One region of the Streptomyces sp. NPDC046727 genome, then DNA from elsewhere that is predicted to be linked to it. Evidence: riboswitches for the same ligand, from Rfam matches in the RefSeq annotation. Region 1 holds a riboswitch; each other region holds the start of a gene.
The links. A riboswitch is a leader RNA that binds a small molecule or an ion and turns the genes downstream of it on or off. The one in region 1 is predicted to bind cobalamin.

Region 1 (4,264 bases):
CCTCGTGGGCCAGGGCGACCGTCTCGCGGCCCGCGCTGTCCCGGGCGATGACGAGGAGCCGGGTCGCGGCCAAGGCCTGGGCGGCGGCGCGCAGTTCGTCCGGAAGCTGGTCGAAGGCGCGCGCCACCCGGGCGTACTCCTTGCCCTTCACCGGCCGCGCGAGGCGTTCGAACAAGCGGCGGGCCACCGCCTCGTCCACCCCGCCCGGCCCCTTGCACACCTGCGTCAGCTGCTGGTCCGCGTACCGGGCGAGCGCGCCCTCCACCCCGCCGATCTCGCGGTACCCGGCGTGCGTGAGGCGGCCGTGCGCCTGCCGTTCCCAGAGTTCCGCCAGGGCGAACTCCACCAGGGGCAGCGCGCCCGGCTCGCCGCCCGCGTCCGTGACGATCCGTTCGGCCAGGCCGGGTTCGAACTCCACTCCGGGGACGGCGGCGACGGGCAGGCGCACCACCTCGTCCAGCTGGGCCGGGGTCATCGGCGCGATCATCTGGACCGTGCCGCTGAGGGCCTCGGCCCGGCCGCCCATGACGAGTTCCTCCAGGGACGCCGAGCGCAGGGTGGCCAGGACCCGGAAGCGGCGGCCCTCCGGGTGGCAGGCCCGTGTCATCGGCAGCAGGACGTCCAGGAGGGCGCGGGCGTCGGCGGGGCGGGCGCCCACGGTCTCCTCGAACTGGTCCAGGAGGACGACGTGTCCGGCCGTACCGGCGTGCTCCAGGACGCGGGCGCCGAGCAGCACCGCCGTCCGGCCGCGGTCGCCGCCGGTGAGTTCCCGGGCCAGGTCGCGGGCGGCGGGGAACTGGCCGGCCAGGGCGGCCGCGAGGGTGCGGATCGGGTCGGTGTCCGGTTGCCCGGCGAAGTCCGTGACCGTGTGGCCGGCCGACCGGAGCAGGGGCAGCACCCCGGCACGCACCAGGGACGACTTGCCGACCCCGGAGGCTCCGGCCACCGGCACGAAGGGGTGGGTGCGGACGGCGTCGGCGATGCGGGCGCTGTCCGCGCGGCGGGCGAAGAAGACGTGGGCGTCCTGTTCGCGGAAGGGCTCCAGGCCCCGGAAGGGGGAGGGACGCAGGTCGGGGTCCAGGCCGAGCAGCAGGGCGGCCGGGATCAGGTACGCCGTCGCCGCCGGGGCACCCAGCTCCATGGCGACGGTCATGCCGACCACCCCGCCCTGCACGGTGTCCCACACCGGCGATCCGCTGAACCCCCGGGCGATCGAGGGGGATCCGGGCGCCGCCTCCATGGACGTCCAGCCCTTGCCGACCGGGGCGCGGAGCCGGCCGCGCACCCATACCCCGTGGTCGTCCGTGCGGTGCGGGAAGCCGAGGACGCGGAACGGGTGGCCCCACATGCCGGTGCCGCCCGCGAAGCGGACCGGTGCCGTGCCCGGGACGGTCTCCGCCAGGGTCAGCAGGGCGATGTCGCCGCCGCCGTCCGCCGTGACCGGACGCCAGTGGGTGACGGTCGCCGTGCGGCGCGCGGACGGCGGGTGCAGCAGCGGGAAGTCGACGGACACCGGGGCCGTGGGGGGTGTCGTGGCCGACTCGTCGCCGCCGAGCGCGCTCGCGACGACGTGCGCGCAGGTGCACAGCGTGCGTTCCGCGACCAGGAAGCCGGTGCCGGTGACCCGGCCGTCCTCGCTCCAGAAGCGTGCGATGCCGCGCGGGAGTTCGTCGTCAGGAGCGGCTTTCGCCATCACGCTGCCCCGGAATGTCCGACGGATCCGTGTTCGACCACTGCATGCTCACCGTGAAGTGCGCCTCGGTCGATCCGCGCGCCACCACCACCCCGGCCTCGGCGCTCACCGTGATGCCGAACTCGACGGTGACGGACTCGGGCGGTCTCGCCAGTGTGCGGGCCTCGGTGACGAGCGCGCCGAGTGCCGGGCGGACCCGGGTCAGTGCCTGCTGGAGGGTCTCGGCCGCCCCGGCCATCGCGCCGCCGCGCGAGACCCGCTGCACGCCCGCCGGGCCCTCGCCCGCCACCTCCAACAGCACGATCTGGCCGTCGTCCAGCAGCATCTCGCCCACATACGCCACTGTGCGTCCCCTCCCGCGTCCGTTGCGCCCCGTATGAGTCGTACGCGCTATTGCAGATGCTCACGGTGCGTGAGTACAAGCGGGAGCGGTGAATGCCGTCCGCGCGAGGGGAATTCACCGCGATCCGGCCGTCCGGCGGCGTCCGGCGTGCTAGCGGTGTGGGCCTCAGCACAGTCCGGCATCCCAGGTCAAAGGCAAGTTGACGGCCGTTCCGGGGGCGTGGTGGACTGCCCAGGCCATGTACGGCGGCAGGAGAGGAAGCCGGTGCGAATCCGGCGCGGTCCCGCCACTGTCACCGGGGAAGAACCCCCGGGAGCCAGGAACTCTCACCGCCGATTCACGTCGAACCAGGGCGCGGACACCCTGAGTGAGGACACATATCGCCATGCTCGGCTGCCCATCGAGGACCCGTACCAGGCCCGTTCCTGTGCCCACGGCCGGCTGAGCCGATGGGTGCCGATCGCACGTACGCGTACGGCGCCGCCGCCGGCGTCCTGGGCGACCTGCTCCTCGGCGATCCGCGCCGCGGGCATCCGGTCGCCGCGTTCGGCCGGGCGGCCGGAGCCGTGGAAGGCGCGTTGTGGCACGACCACCGCGGCTGGGGCGCGCTGCACACCGCCGTGTGCGCCGGTGGCGCCGTCGCTCTCGGCGCGCTGGCCGTACGCGCCGTACGCCCCTTGCCTGCCGCCTCCGTCGCGCTGACCGCCGCCGCCACCTGGGCGGTCGTGGGCGGCACGTCGCTCGCCCGGGAGGCCCGCGCCGTCGGGCGCGCGCTGGAGGCCGGGGACGTCGAGGCCGCCCGGGCCCGGCTGCCCCATCTGTGCGGCCGGGACCCGCAGGCGCTGGACGCCGACGGCATCGCCCGGGCCGTGGTCGAGTCGGTCGCCGAGAACACCTCCGACGCCGTCGTGGGCGCGCTGGTGTGGGGCGCCGTGGCCGGGGTGCCGGGGCTCCTCGGGTTCCGCGCGGTCAACACCCTGGACGCCATGGTGGGCCACAAGTCGCCCCGCCACCGGCGCTACGGCTGGGCCTCCGCCCGCCTCGACGACGTCGCCGGCTGGCCGGGGGCCCGGCTGACCGCCGTCCTCGCCGCCGCGGCCGGACCCGATGCCCGGGGCGCCCTGCGCGCCTGGAAGGCCGACGCACGCAAGCACCCGAGCCCCAACGCCGGGCCCGTGGAGGCCTCCTTCGCGGGCGCCCTCGGCGTACGCCTCGGCGGAACCCTCTCCTACGGCGGCCGGGTCGAGCACCGCCCCGTGCTCAACGGCGCCGCCGGCCGGCCGGTCCGGGTCACCGACATCGACCGGGCCGTACGGCTCTCCCGCCGCGTCGGCCTCCTCGCCCTCGGCACCACGGTCGCCGCGCGCGCACTCCTGAAAGGACGTGGGAAGTGAACGGTGGTCTCCTCGTCGCCGGCACCACCTCCGACGCCGGCAAGAGCGTCGTCACGGCCGGCATCTGCCGCTGGCTGGTACGCCAGGGCGTGAAGGTCGCGCCGTTCAAGGCGCAGAACATGTCGCTCAACTCGTTCGTGACGCGCGAGGGCGCCGAGATCGGGCGGGCTCAGGCGATGCAGGCGCAGGCCTGCCGGGTCGAGCCGACCGCGCTCATGAACCCCGTGCTGCTCAAGCCGGGCGGCGAGCAGAGCAGCCAGGTGGTGCTGCTGGGCAAGCCGGTGGGCGAGCTGAGCGCGCGCGGGTACCACGGCGGGCGTCAGCAGCAGCTCCTCGGCACGGTGCTGGACTGCCTGGCCGAGTTGCGGGGCACGTATGACGCGGTGATCTGTGAGGGGGCGGGGAGCCCGGCCGAGATCAACCTGCGGCGCACCGACATCGTCAACATGGGCATCGCCAGGAACGCGCGGCTGCCCGTGCTGGTCGTCGGCGACATCGACCGCGGGGGCGTGTTCGCCTCCTTCTTCGGGACCGTCGCCCTGCTCTCGCCCGAGGACCAGGAGCTGGTCGCCGGTTTCCTGGTGAACAAGTTCCGCGGGGATGTCAGCCTGCTGGAGCCGGGGTTGGACATGCTGCACGGGCTGACCGGGCGGCACACCTATGGTGTCCTCCCGTTCCGGCACGGGCTCGGCATCGACGAGGAGGACGGACTGCGCGTGTCGCTGCGCGGGACCGTCCGGGAGTCCACCGTCGCCCCGCCCGTCGGCGAGGACGTGCTGCGGGTCGCCGTGTGCGCGGTCCCGCTCATGTCCAACTTCACCGACGTGGACGCGC
Region 2 (4,264 bases), on a different contig from region 1:
TGGCAGAACCTCCTCCGGGAGTTCGCGTCCCATGTCGGTGGTGCACAGGACGACGGCCACGGGTCTGACTCACGAGGAGCCCCTGGAGGCTCTCGCACACAGTGGCGCGACCGTGCCGGATTCCCACCGGCTTCCGTCTCGCCGTCGTCGATATCGGACAGACCGTACCGCGCGACCGGTGCACGGCCAAGACCGCGTCCACCAGCGTGATCTTCCTCTCGCACCGGGCGAACGGTCCTGGGCCGTGTGGGTCAGCGGTGGCGGAATTTCAGCGGTCGTTCGTCCGCGAGGGCGCCCATGTTCCCGACTCCGATGAATGCGGCAATCCTGCTCAGCGGGCCGGCGCGGTGCCGGGCCCGGCGAGCCCCAGTTCACGGTCGCCGAGCGGGGCGAAGAAGCGTTCCACGTCGGCGTCGGTGACCTCGGCGAGGGTCGCCGGCGACCAGCGCGGGTTGCGGTCCTTGTCGATGATCTGGGCCCGTACCCCCTCGACCAGGTCGGGGCTGCTCAGGGCGGCGCACGAGACGCGGTACTCCTGGTCGAGGACCCGCTCCAGCGGGCCGAGGCGCCGGGCGCGGCGGATCGCGGCCAGGGTGACCTTGAGCGCGGTGGGCGACTTGGCGAGCAGGGTCTCGGCCGCCTCCTTGGCGTCGGGGCTGCCGTGGCCGAGCAGCCGGTGGACGATCTCCTCGACCGTGCCGGCGGCGTAGCAGGCGTCGATCCACTCTCGCCGGTGGGCCAACTGCCCCTCGGTCGGCGGCTGCACATGGCGCGCGAGCGCGTCTCGTACGGGCATGTCGGCGAGGTCGTCCACGAAGTGCCCGAGGGCGGCGGAGGGTACGTAGTGGTCGGCGAGGCCGCACAGCAGGGCGTCTCCGGCGCCGATCTGCGCGCCGGTCAGCGCCAGGTGGGTGCCCAGTTCGCCGGGTGCCCGGCCGAGGAGCCAGGTGCCCCCGATGTCGGGGACGAAGCCGATGCCGGTCTCGGGCATGGCGATCCGGGACCGTTCCGTGACGACACGGACACTGCCGTGCGCGGAGACGCCGACGCCGCCGCCCATGACGATGCCGTCCATGACGGCGACGTACGGCTTGGGGTAGCGGGCGATGCGGGCGTTGAGGTGGTACTCGTCCCGCCAGAACGCGGCGGAGGCGCTGCCGTCGCCGTCGCGGGCGTCGTCGTGGACGGCACGGATGTCGCCGCCCGCGCACAGGCCGCGCTCCCCCGCCCCGGTGATGACCACGGTGTGCACGTCCGGGTCGCACTCCCACGCGGTCAGGGCCTCGGCGATCCGGCGGACCATGACATGGTTCAGGGCGTTGAGCGCCTGGGGCCGGTTGAGCGTGATGTACGCGGCCCGTCCCCTGGTGTCCAGCAGGACCGGTTCCTCGCTGCCGCTCATCCGAGTGCCTCCGTCGGGCCATGGGCCGCGATGACGCGCATGATCTCGTTGGTTCCTTCCAGGATGTGGTGCACCCGCAGGTCACGGACGATCTTCTCAATGCCGTACGCGCCGGGGTGGCCGCAGCCGTCGGCCGAACTCCTCCCGCTCGGTGCGGGCGTCAGGAATCCGTACGCCGCGGTGGCGTGAAGGCGTACAGGTCGAGGATGTCCGGCAGGGGCGCGACGCCGGGGCCACCGGCGCGCACCCAGCTGATGATGTCCTCGGTCGCGGCCGGGTCGTTGACGAGCCCCAGCCAGACCGGCCGCGCGCCGGCGGCCCGGGCGGCGGCGGACGGCTGTACGACGATGACGTTGGCCTGGTCGCACACGTCGAGGCAGTCGGAGATGCGCACGGGCACCTCCGCGCGCAGCCGTGCGGTCTGCGCCGCGTGATCGACCCCGATCACCTTGGGGCTGCCGCAGCAGCAGTCCCGGCACACGACGACCCGGCACGGCGCCGGACCGCTCCCCGGCACAGCCCCGGCCGGTGTCTCTTCCGTCAGCTTCTCGGGCACGCCGCGCCACTCCCCTCCCGGGGAGATCCGCCCCGGTGTCACGTGAGGAGGCGACCGCGTGAGTCTCCTGGCTCCCGGGTCACGGCTCGTGCCGCCTTCCCGCCCTGTTCGGGGGCGGTGGCCTGCCGGAACTCGCTCACCGGTCACAGTGGCGGGACCGCGCCGGATTCACACCGGCTTCCTCGGACCGCCGTCGCCTTATGTCGCCGGTCATCCTTTCATCACCGGCGCCGCACCGTCATCCGGCCCCGACTCGTGGCCGCCGCCGTATGCTCACAGCGAGCGGACCGCCCCGCACCGAGGCTCCGGCTGGACGGTCGATCTACGGAGGCATCGGCACGATGGACGAGCGACAACCGCTCACCGACGGCTCGCTGAGCGAAGCGGCGGATGTGTTCCAGCGGTTGCGTCCCCGGCTGTTCGGTATCGCCTACCGCGTCCTGGGCAGTGTGGCCGAGGCCGAGGACGTGGTACAGGACGTGTGGGTGCGCTGGCAGGGCGCGGACCGCGGTGCGGTGCTGGATTCCGCGGCGTTCCTGGCCAGGATCACCACGCGTCTGGCCATCAACGTGGCCCGGTCGGCGCGGGTCCGCCGGGAGGCGTACGTGGGGCCGTGGCTGCCGGAGCCGGTGGACACCAGTGTCGATCCGCAGGTCGGCGCGGAGCGCGGCGAGGCGCTGGAACTGGCCGTGCTGCTGGTCCTGGAGAAACTGAACCCCGTGGAGCGGGCGGCGTACGTGCTGCGGGAAGCGTTCGACTACGCGTACGACGAGATCGCGGGCATCCTCCAGCTGAGCCAGGCCAATACCCGGCAGATCGTCAGCCGTGCCCGCAAGCGGCTGTCCGCCGAGCGACGGGAGCGCGTCGACACGGCACAGCACCGGCGGCTGCTCGACGCGTTCGTCGCCGCCGCGCGGCACGGTGACGTCGCCGCGCTCGAAAGGGTGCTGTCGGCCGACGTCGTCGCCTACGCGGACGGCAACGGCATGCGCGGCGTGGCCCGGCTGGCGATCGTGGGCGCCGAGCGCGCGGCGCGGGTCACCGCCTTCAGCAAGAACTTCTTCCCCGGGGCCGAGTACACCGTGGTCGAGGCCAACGGCCTGCCCAGCCTGCTGCTCGTGCAGGACGGGGTGAGCGTCGCCCTGGTGAGCATCACGGTGGGCCCGGACGGCATCGACGGGCTCTACTGGGTGATCACCCCTGACAAGCTGCGGGCGTACGAGCGGTCCGCGCGCCGGATCGCCGGGCGTCCCTAGCGAAGGAAGGGCACCGCGTGAGCGTACGCGGTACCCCTGCCCTCGGTCGGTCCGGACGGTCGGCGCCGGTCAGTTCCGCTTGAGCCAGTCCTCGTAGCGGGTGGCCGCGACATGCACGGTGTCGTCGCCGGTCAGCACGTCGGGCATGCCCGCGAACAGGCCGGCGGTCTCGTCCGTGACGACCGTACGGCCGTCCGGCTTGGCTTCCAGCGTGAGCTCGGCGAGCCGGTCGAGTCCGTACACCTCGGGTCCCGCGATGTTGCGGATGCCGTTCGTCGGTTCGCCCTGGGCCGCTTCGGCGACGGCGGCGGCGACATCGGCGGAGGCGATCGGACGCAGCCGCAGGGACGGCAGGCGCACCTCCTTGCCCACGGTGGACATGTCCATCACCGGAGCGATGAACTCGAAGAACTGGGTGGCGCGCACGAGGCTGTAGGGCACGCCGCTGCCGCGCACGGCCTCCTCCTGGGCGACCTTGGCCCGGTAGTAGCCGTAGTCGGGCACCTGGTCGACGCCGACGATGGAGAGCGCGACGTGATGGCGGACGCCCGCCTCCTTCTCGGCCGCGAACAGGTGCTGGGCCGAGCGGGTGAAGAAGTCCAGCGCCGGCTCGGTCTCGAAGGACGGGGAGTTCGACACGTCCACGACCACGTCCGCGCCCTCGACCGCCTGGGCCAGGCCCTCGCCGGTGAGGGCATTGACTCCCCTGGAGGGAGCGGCGGGCACGGCCTCGTGGCCCTTGTCGCGCACCAGCGCGACCACCTGTGAGCCGATGAGCCCCGTACCGCCGATCACCACGATCTTCATCACTGTCTCCGTCAGCCGATTCGCTTCCGACGGACACCGGCGACACCCGCCGGGCCCGGTGCGGCAACGCGCACATCTCCAGGACAAGGCAGCGGTCAGGTTTGTGACAGTCGAGCGCCCGCATCACCAGCGGGGTCCCTCCGACGGCTTCCACGGGGTCAGTGGGCGAAGAGAGCGCCGGCCAGGGCCAGACTGACGGCGGTACCGCCGAGGATGCTATGAAGAAGATCAAGACCGACTCAT
Region 3 (4,264 bases), on a different contig from region 1:
ACCACCCCGCCGAAGCTCCCCGACTCCGACCTGACCCCGCCGCCCCCGGCCGCCGGCCAGCCGGAGGTCGTGCTCACCCCGCCGCCGAACGCCACCTCCACACCGGTGGACGTCAACGGCGTCGCCGGCGGCGGCAACTCCTCCGGCTCGGGGGCGAGCCCGAGCCCGACCGGGGGTTAGGCCAGCCACACCGTGGTGTCCGGCGGCAGGGTGCTCCCCTTCGGCAGGGGTGTGCTGCTCAGCAGGACCTCGCCGGGTGGGAGCGGTACCGGTCCGGTGCCGAGGTTGGTGACGTTCCGCCAGGCCCCGGTGCGGCGGAAGTCCAGCACACCGGCGGCCGTGCCCGGCGTCCAGGCCAGCGTCTCGCCCTCCAGCAGCTTGCGGCGCAGCCGCAGGGCCGTGCGGTACAGCTCCAGCGTGCTGCCCTCGGCGCCGGCCTGCGCCTCGACGGCGAGGGCCGCGAAGGACGCCGGCTGCGGCAGCCAGCCGGCCCCGGGCCCGAAGCCGTACGAGGGTCCGGTCGTCATCCAGGGCAGCGGCACCCGGCAGCCGTCGCGGCCCTTGCGGACATGCCCGGTCTGCTCCCAGATCGGGTCCTGGAGCACCTCGGTGGGCAAATCGGCGACCTCGGGCAGGCCGAGTTCCTCGCCCTGGTAGAGGTAGGCCGAGCCGGGCAGGGCCAGCATCAGCAGGGTCGCCGCCCGGGCCCGGCGCACACCGGCCGCCGGGTCGACCGCGGGCGCGCTGCCGCCGGACAGCAGCCAGGCCGCCGGGTCGGTGCCGGGCGGCAGCATCAGCCGGGAGGCGTGCCGTACGACGTCGTGGTTGGACAGCACCCAGGTCGCGGAGGCCCCGGCGGACCGGGCCGTGGCCAGCGACCCGGTGATGACGTCCCGCAACTCCTCGGCGTCCCAGCGCGCCTCCAGATACTCGAAGTTGAAGGCCTGGCCGAGTTCGTCGGGGCGGGCGTACAGAGCGCGTCGGGCGCCCGGGACCCAGGCCTCGGCGACGGCGGTGCGCGGCGGGCGGTAGGCGTCGAAGACCTTCCTCCAGTCCCGGTAGATCTCATGGACCTCGTCGCGGTCCCAGTACGGGTGGCTGCCCGGCTCCACCCGCGGCAGCGCGTCCTCGCCGGTCGCGCCGATGCCGCCGACGTCCCGCAGCGGCTCGGTGAGGTCCTTGGCCAGGCCGTGGGCGACGTCGACGCGGAAGCCGTCGACGCCCCGGTCGGCCCAGAAGCGCAGGGTGGTGCGGAAGTCGGCGCGGACCTCCTCGTTGTCCCAGTTCAGATCGGGCTGTTCGGGGGCGAAGAGGTGCAGGTACCAGTCCCCGTCCGGGACCCGCCGCCAGGCGCTGCCGCCGAAGACCGACTGCCAGTCACTGGGCGGGAGTTCACCGCGCGCACCCTTGCCGGGACGGAAGACGTAGCGCTCCCGGGCGGCGGACCCGGGTCCGGCGCGCAGCGCCTCCTGGAACCAGGGGTGCAGATGCGAGGTGTGATTCGGTACGACGTCCACGACGACCTTCAGACCGAGCCGGTGCGCCTCGGCGACCAGGGCGTCGAAGTCGTCCAGGGTGCCGAGGCGCGGGTCGACGTCCCGGTGGTCGGCCACGTCGTAGCCGCCGTCGGCGAGTTCGGAGGGGTAGAAGGGGCTCAGCCACAGGGCGTCCACCCCGAGCGTGGCGAGATGGTCCAGCCGCTCGGTGACGCCCCTGAGATCACCGAGCCCGTCACCGTCGGCGTCGGCGAAGCTGCGTGGATAGACCTGGTAGATGACGGCCTGCCGCCACCAGTCGGGGTCCCTGGACGAAAGGTCTGCCATGCACGGAATCTGTCCACACCACCGGGAACCGGAAACGTCCGTCCGGGTGACCGAACAGCCGTCCGGTTCAGTCGCCGCAGTGCTCCAGCAGTCCCCGCACCTCCGCGTCCACCACCCGGTACCGCACCACGCGCCCCTCCTTCTCCCCCGCCACCACCCCGGCCGCCCGCAGCAGCCGCAGCGCCTGGGAGACGGCGGGGTCGTTCATGCCCGTGGCGATCGCGAGGTCGGAGACGGCGAGCGGTCCGGTGCGGTGCAGGGCGAGCAGCAGCGCGAGCCGGTTGGCGTCGGCCAGCAGGGAGAAGCGGTCGGCCCAGGCGCGCAGGCGGTCCGCGTCACCGATGGCGGCGATCGCCTCGCACACCCGGTGACCGTCGATGGTGCGCCGGTCGGCTCGGTCGGCAGGCACGAGATGCATGCCGTCATCCTCGCAGGCGCGCTTTTGTGATCTTGCATACCTGCGCGGGTGCGCAGCTATGCAGGAAACCGCGTGCCCCTCTACGGTGGGCGGGCCGTGGTGTTCGGGAAGTCGATGCAAGGTCGACGCGGCCCTCGCCACTGTGATCGGGGAGTCCCCGTTCCGCGTCCCGCGAGGGGCAGCCACTGGGCGTCGCAGGGCGGCCGGGAAGGCAGGAGCGGCGGATGTGCGTACCCGTAAGCCAGGAGACCGGCCACGGCAGCTCATGAAGTGATCCACGAGGTGCTGGAGCATGAAACCGATGGCTGACGCAGCTTCTTTCCGCTGGCGACGCGAGGACACCGTCAAGACGGTGGGGCTGCTGGCGGTGATCGTCGCTCTGCATGTCGTCGCCTTCGGGATCCTGTTCCTCCTCGTCGCGCCCGAGCACTACAAGGTGGGCAGCGATGTCTTCGGGGTCGGGCTCGGTGTCACCGCCTACACCCTCGGCATGCGGCACGCCTTCGACGCCGATCACATCGCCGCGATCGACAACACCACCCGCAAGCTGATGGCCGACGGGAAGCGGCCGGTGTCGGTGGGGTTCTGGTTCGCGCTCGGCCATTCCAGCGTGGTGGTGCTGCTGGCGCTGCTGATCGCGGGCGGCACCTCGCTGGCCGGGAAGGTGATGAACGAGGGGTCCAGCACCCACCAGGTGCTGGGCTTTCTCGGTACGACGGTCTCCGGGACGTTCCTGTATCTCATCGCCGCCCTGAACCTGGTCGCCCTGGTGGGCATCCTGAAGGTCTTCCGCGCGATGCGTGCCGGTGCGTACGACGAGAAGGAGCTCGAACAGCGCCTCGACTCGCGCGGGTTCATGAACCGGGTCCTCGGCCGGCTCACCCAGTCCGTCTCGCGGCCCGGGCAGATGTACCCGCTCGGCTTCCTCTTCGGCCTCGGCTTCGACACGGCCACCGAAGTCACGCTGATGGTGATGGCGGGCTCGGGCGCGGCGGCGGGCCTGCCCTGGTACGCGGTGCTCTGCCTGCCCCTGCTCTTCGCCGCCGGGATGAGCCTGTTCGACACCCTCGACGGCACGTTCATGAACTTCGCCTACCAGTGGGCGTTCTCGAATCCCGTCCGCAAGGTCTTCTACAACCTCGCCATCACCGGCCTGTCCATCGCGGTCGCCTTCTTCATCGGCACGATCGAGCTGGTCGGCGTGGTCCACGAGAAGTTCGGCCTCAGCGACCCGGTCACCGGCTGGGTGGCCGGGCTCGATCTCGACAACGTCGGCTATCTCATCGTCGGCCTGTTCGTGGTGGTATGGGCGGCGGCGCTGGCGTACTGGCGGCTGGCCCGGGTGGAGGAGCGCTGGTCGGCCCCCGCCCCCGCCGCCCCTGCCGACTAGCGTTCCACGGTCTCCAGGTAGAGCTTGACGTACCGGTCGGCGTTGACCTCCAACGCGACGTCCACCAGCGCCCGTTCGCGGCCGCCCTCGTGGATCTCGGACTCGCCCAGGCGGGGCCGGCGGTCGACGATGGTCTGGCCGCGGGTCGGGCCGGGGGCGAGGGAGACCTCGACCGGCAGGAGGCGGGTGGTGATGCCGTGCGGGTCGGCGACCGCGCACACCGCGCCCGCGTCGCCGAGGCCGCCCGCCTCCTCGGCCTCCGGCGGCTCGCCCTGGTGGGCCGGCCGGTGGGCGAGGAGTTCGCCGGCCAGGCGGGTGCCGGGCTCACTGCTCGCGCGCAGCCGGTGCACCTCGGCGCTGTCCACGACGACCTGCCGGAAGACGTCCAGGCCGTACATCGTGATCGGCACCCCGGCCGTGAGCAGGATCGCCGCGGCCTCGGGGTCGTGCCAGACGTTGAACTCCGCGACCGGCGTGGCGTTCCCGATCTCCACCGCCCCGCCCATGAACACGATCCGCTCGATGTTCCGGGTCACCTCCGGGTGGGTGCGCAGGAGCAGGGCGATGTTCGTCAGGGGTGCCGTCGGGATCAGGGTGACCGGGCGCGGGGAGGCGAGGATCTCGCGGTGCAGG

Region 2: linked by a shared signal. The riboswitch ahead of ABZ937_RS35495 (hypothetical protein) and the one ahead of ABZ937_RS35355 (cobalamin biosynthesis protein) in region 1 are both predicted to bind cobalamin.
Region 3: linked by a shared signal. The riboswitch ahead of ABZ937_RS13795 (HoxN/HupN/NixA family nickel/cobalt transporter) and the one ahead of ABZ937_RS35355 (cobalamin biosynthesis protein) in region 1 are both predicted to bind cobalamin.

The regions. Positions count from the first base shown of each region.
Region 1 is NZ_JBEYYR010000040.1:65,503-69,766, forward strand. Features, by position in the region: gene ABZ937_RS35345 (serine protease) at 1-1,693, opposite strand, end outside; gene ABZ937_RS35350 (CU044_2847 family protein) at 1,674-2,018, opposite strand; cobalamin riboswitch at 2,243-2,385, shown strand; gene ABZ937_RS35355 (cobalamin biosynthesis protein) at 2,486-3,430, shown strand; gene ABZ937_RS35360 (cobyric acid synthase) at 3,427-4,264, shown strand, end outside.
Region 2 is NZ_JBEYYR010000041.1:4,123-8,386, reverse strand. Features, by position in the region: gene ABZ937_RS35510 (CbtB-domain containing protein) at 1-1, opposite strand, end outside; cobalamin riboswitch at 38-181, opposite strand; gene ABZ937_RS35505 (enoyl-CoA hydratase/isomerase family protein) at 332-1,402, opposite strand; partial or broken gene ABZ937_RS35500 (acyl-CoA dehydrogenase family protein) at 1,399-1,509, opposite strand; gene ABZ937_RS35495 (hypothetical protein) at 1,563-1,946, opposite strand; cobalamin riboswitch at 2,019-2,142, opposite strand; gene sigJ (RNA polymerase sigma factor SigJ) at 2,300-3,214, shown strand; gene ABZ937_RS35485 (SDR family oxidoreductase) at 3,284-4,021, opposite strand.
Region 3 is NZ_JBEYYR010000009.1:115,250-119,513, reverse strand. Features, by position in the region: gene ABZ937_RS13810 (DUF4142 domain-containing protein) at 1-180, shown strand, start outside; gene ABZ937_RS13805 (glycoside hydrolase family 13 protein) at 177-1,823, opposite strand; gene ABZ937_RS13800 (metalloregulator ArsR/SmtB family transcription factor) at 1,891-2,241, opposite strand; cobalamin riboswitch at 2,322-2,514, shown strand; gene ABZ937_RS13795 (HoxN/HupN/NixA family nickel/cobalt transporter) at 2,543-3,631, shown strand; gene ABZ937_RS13790 (nucleoside hydrolase) at 3,628-4,264, opposite strand, start outside.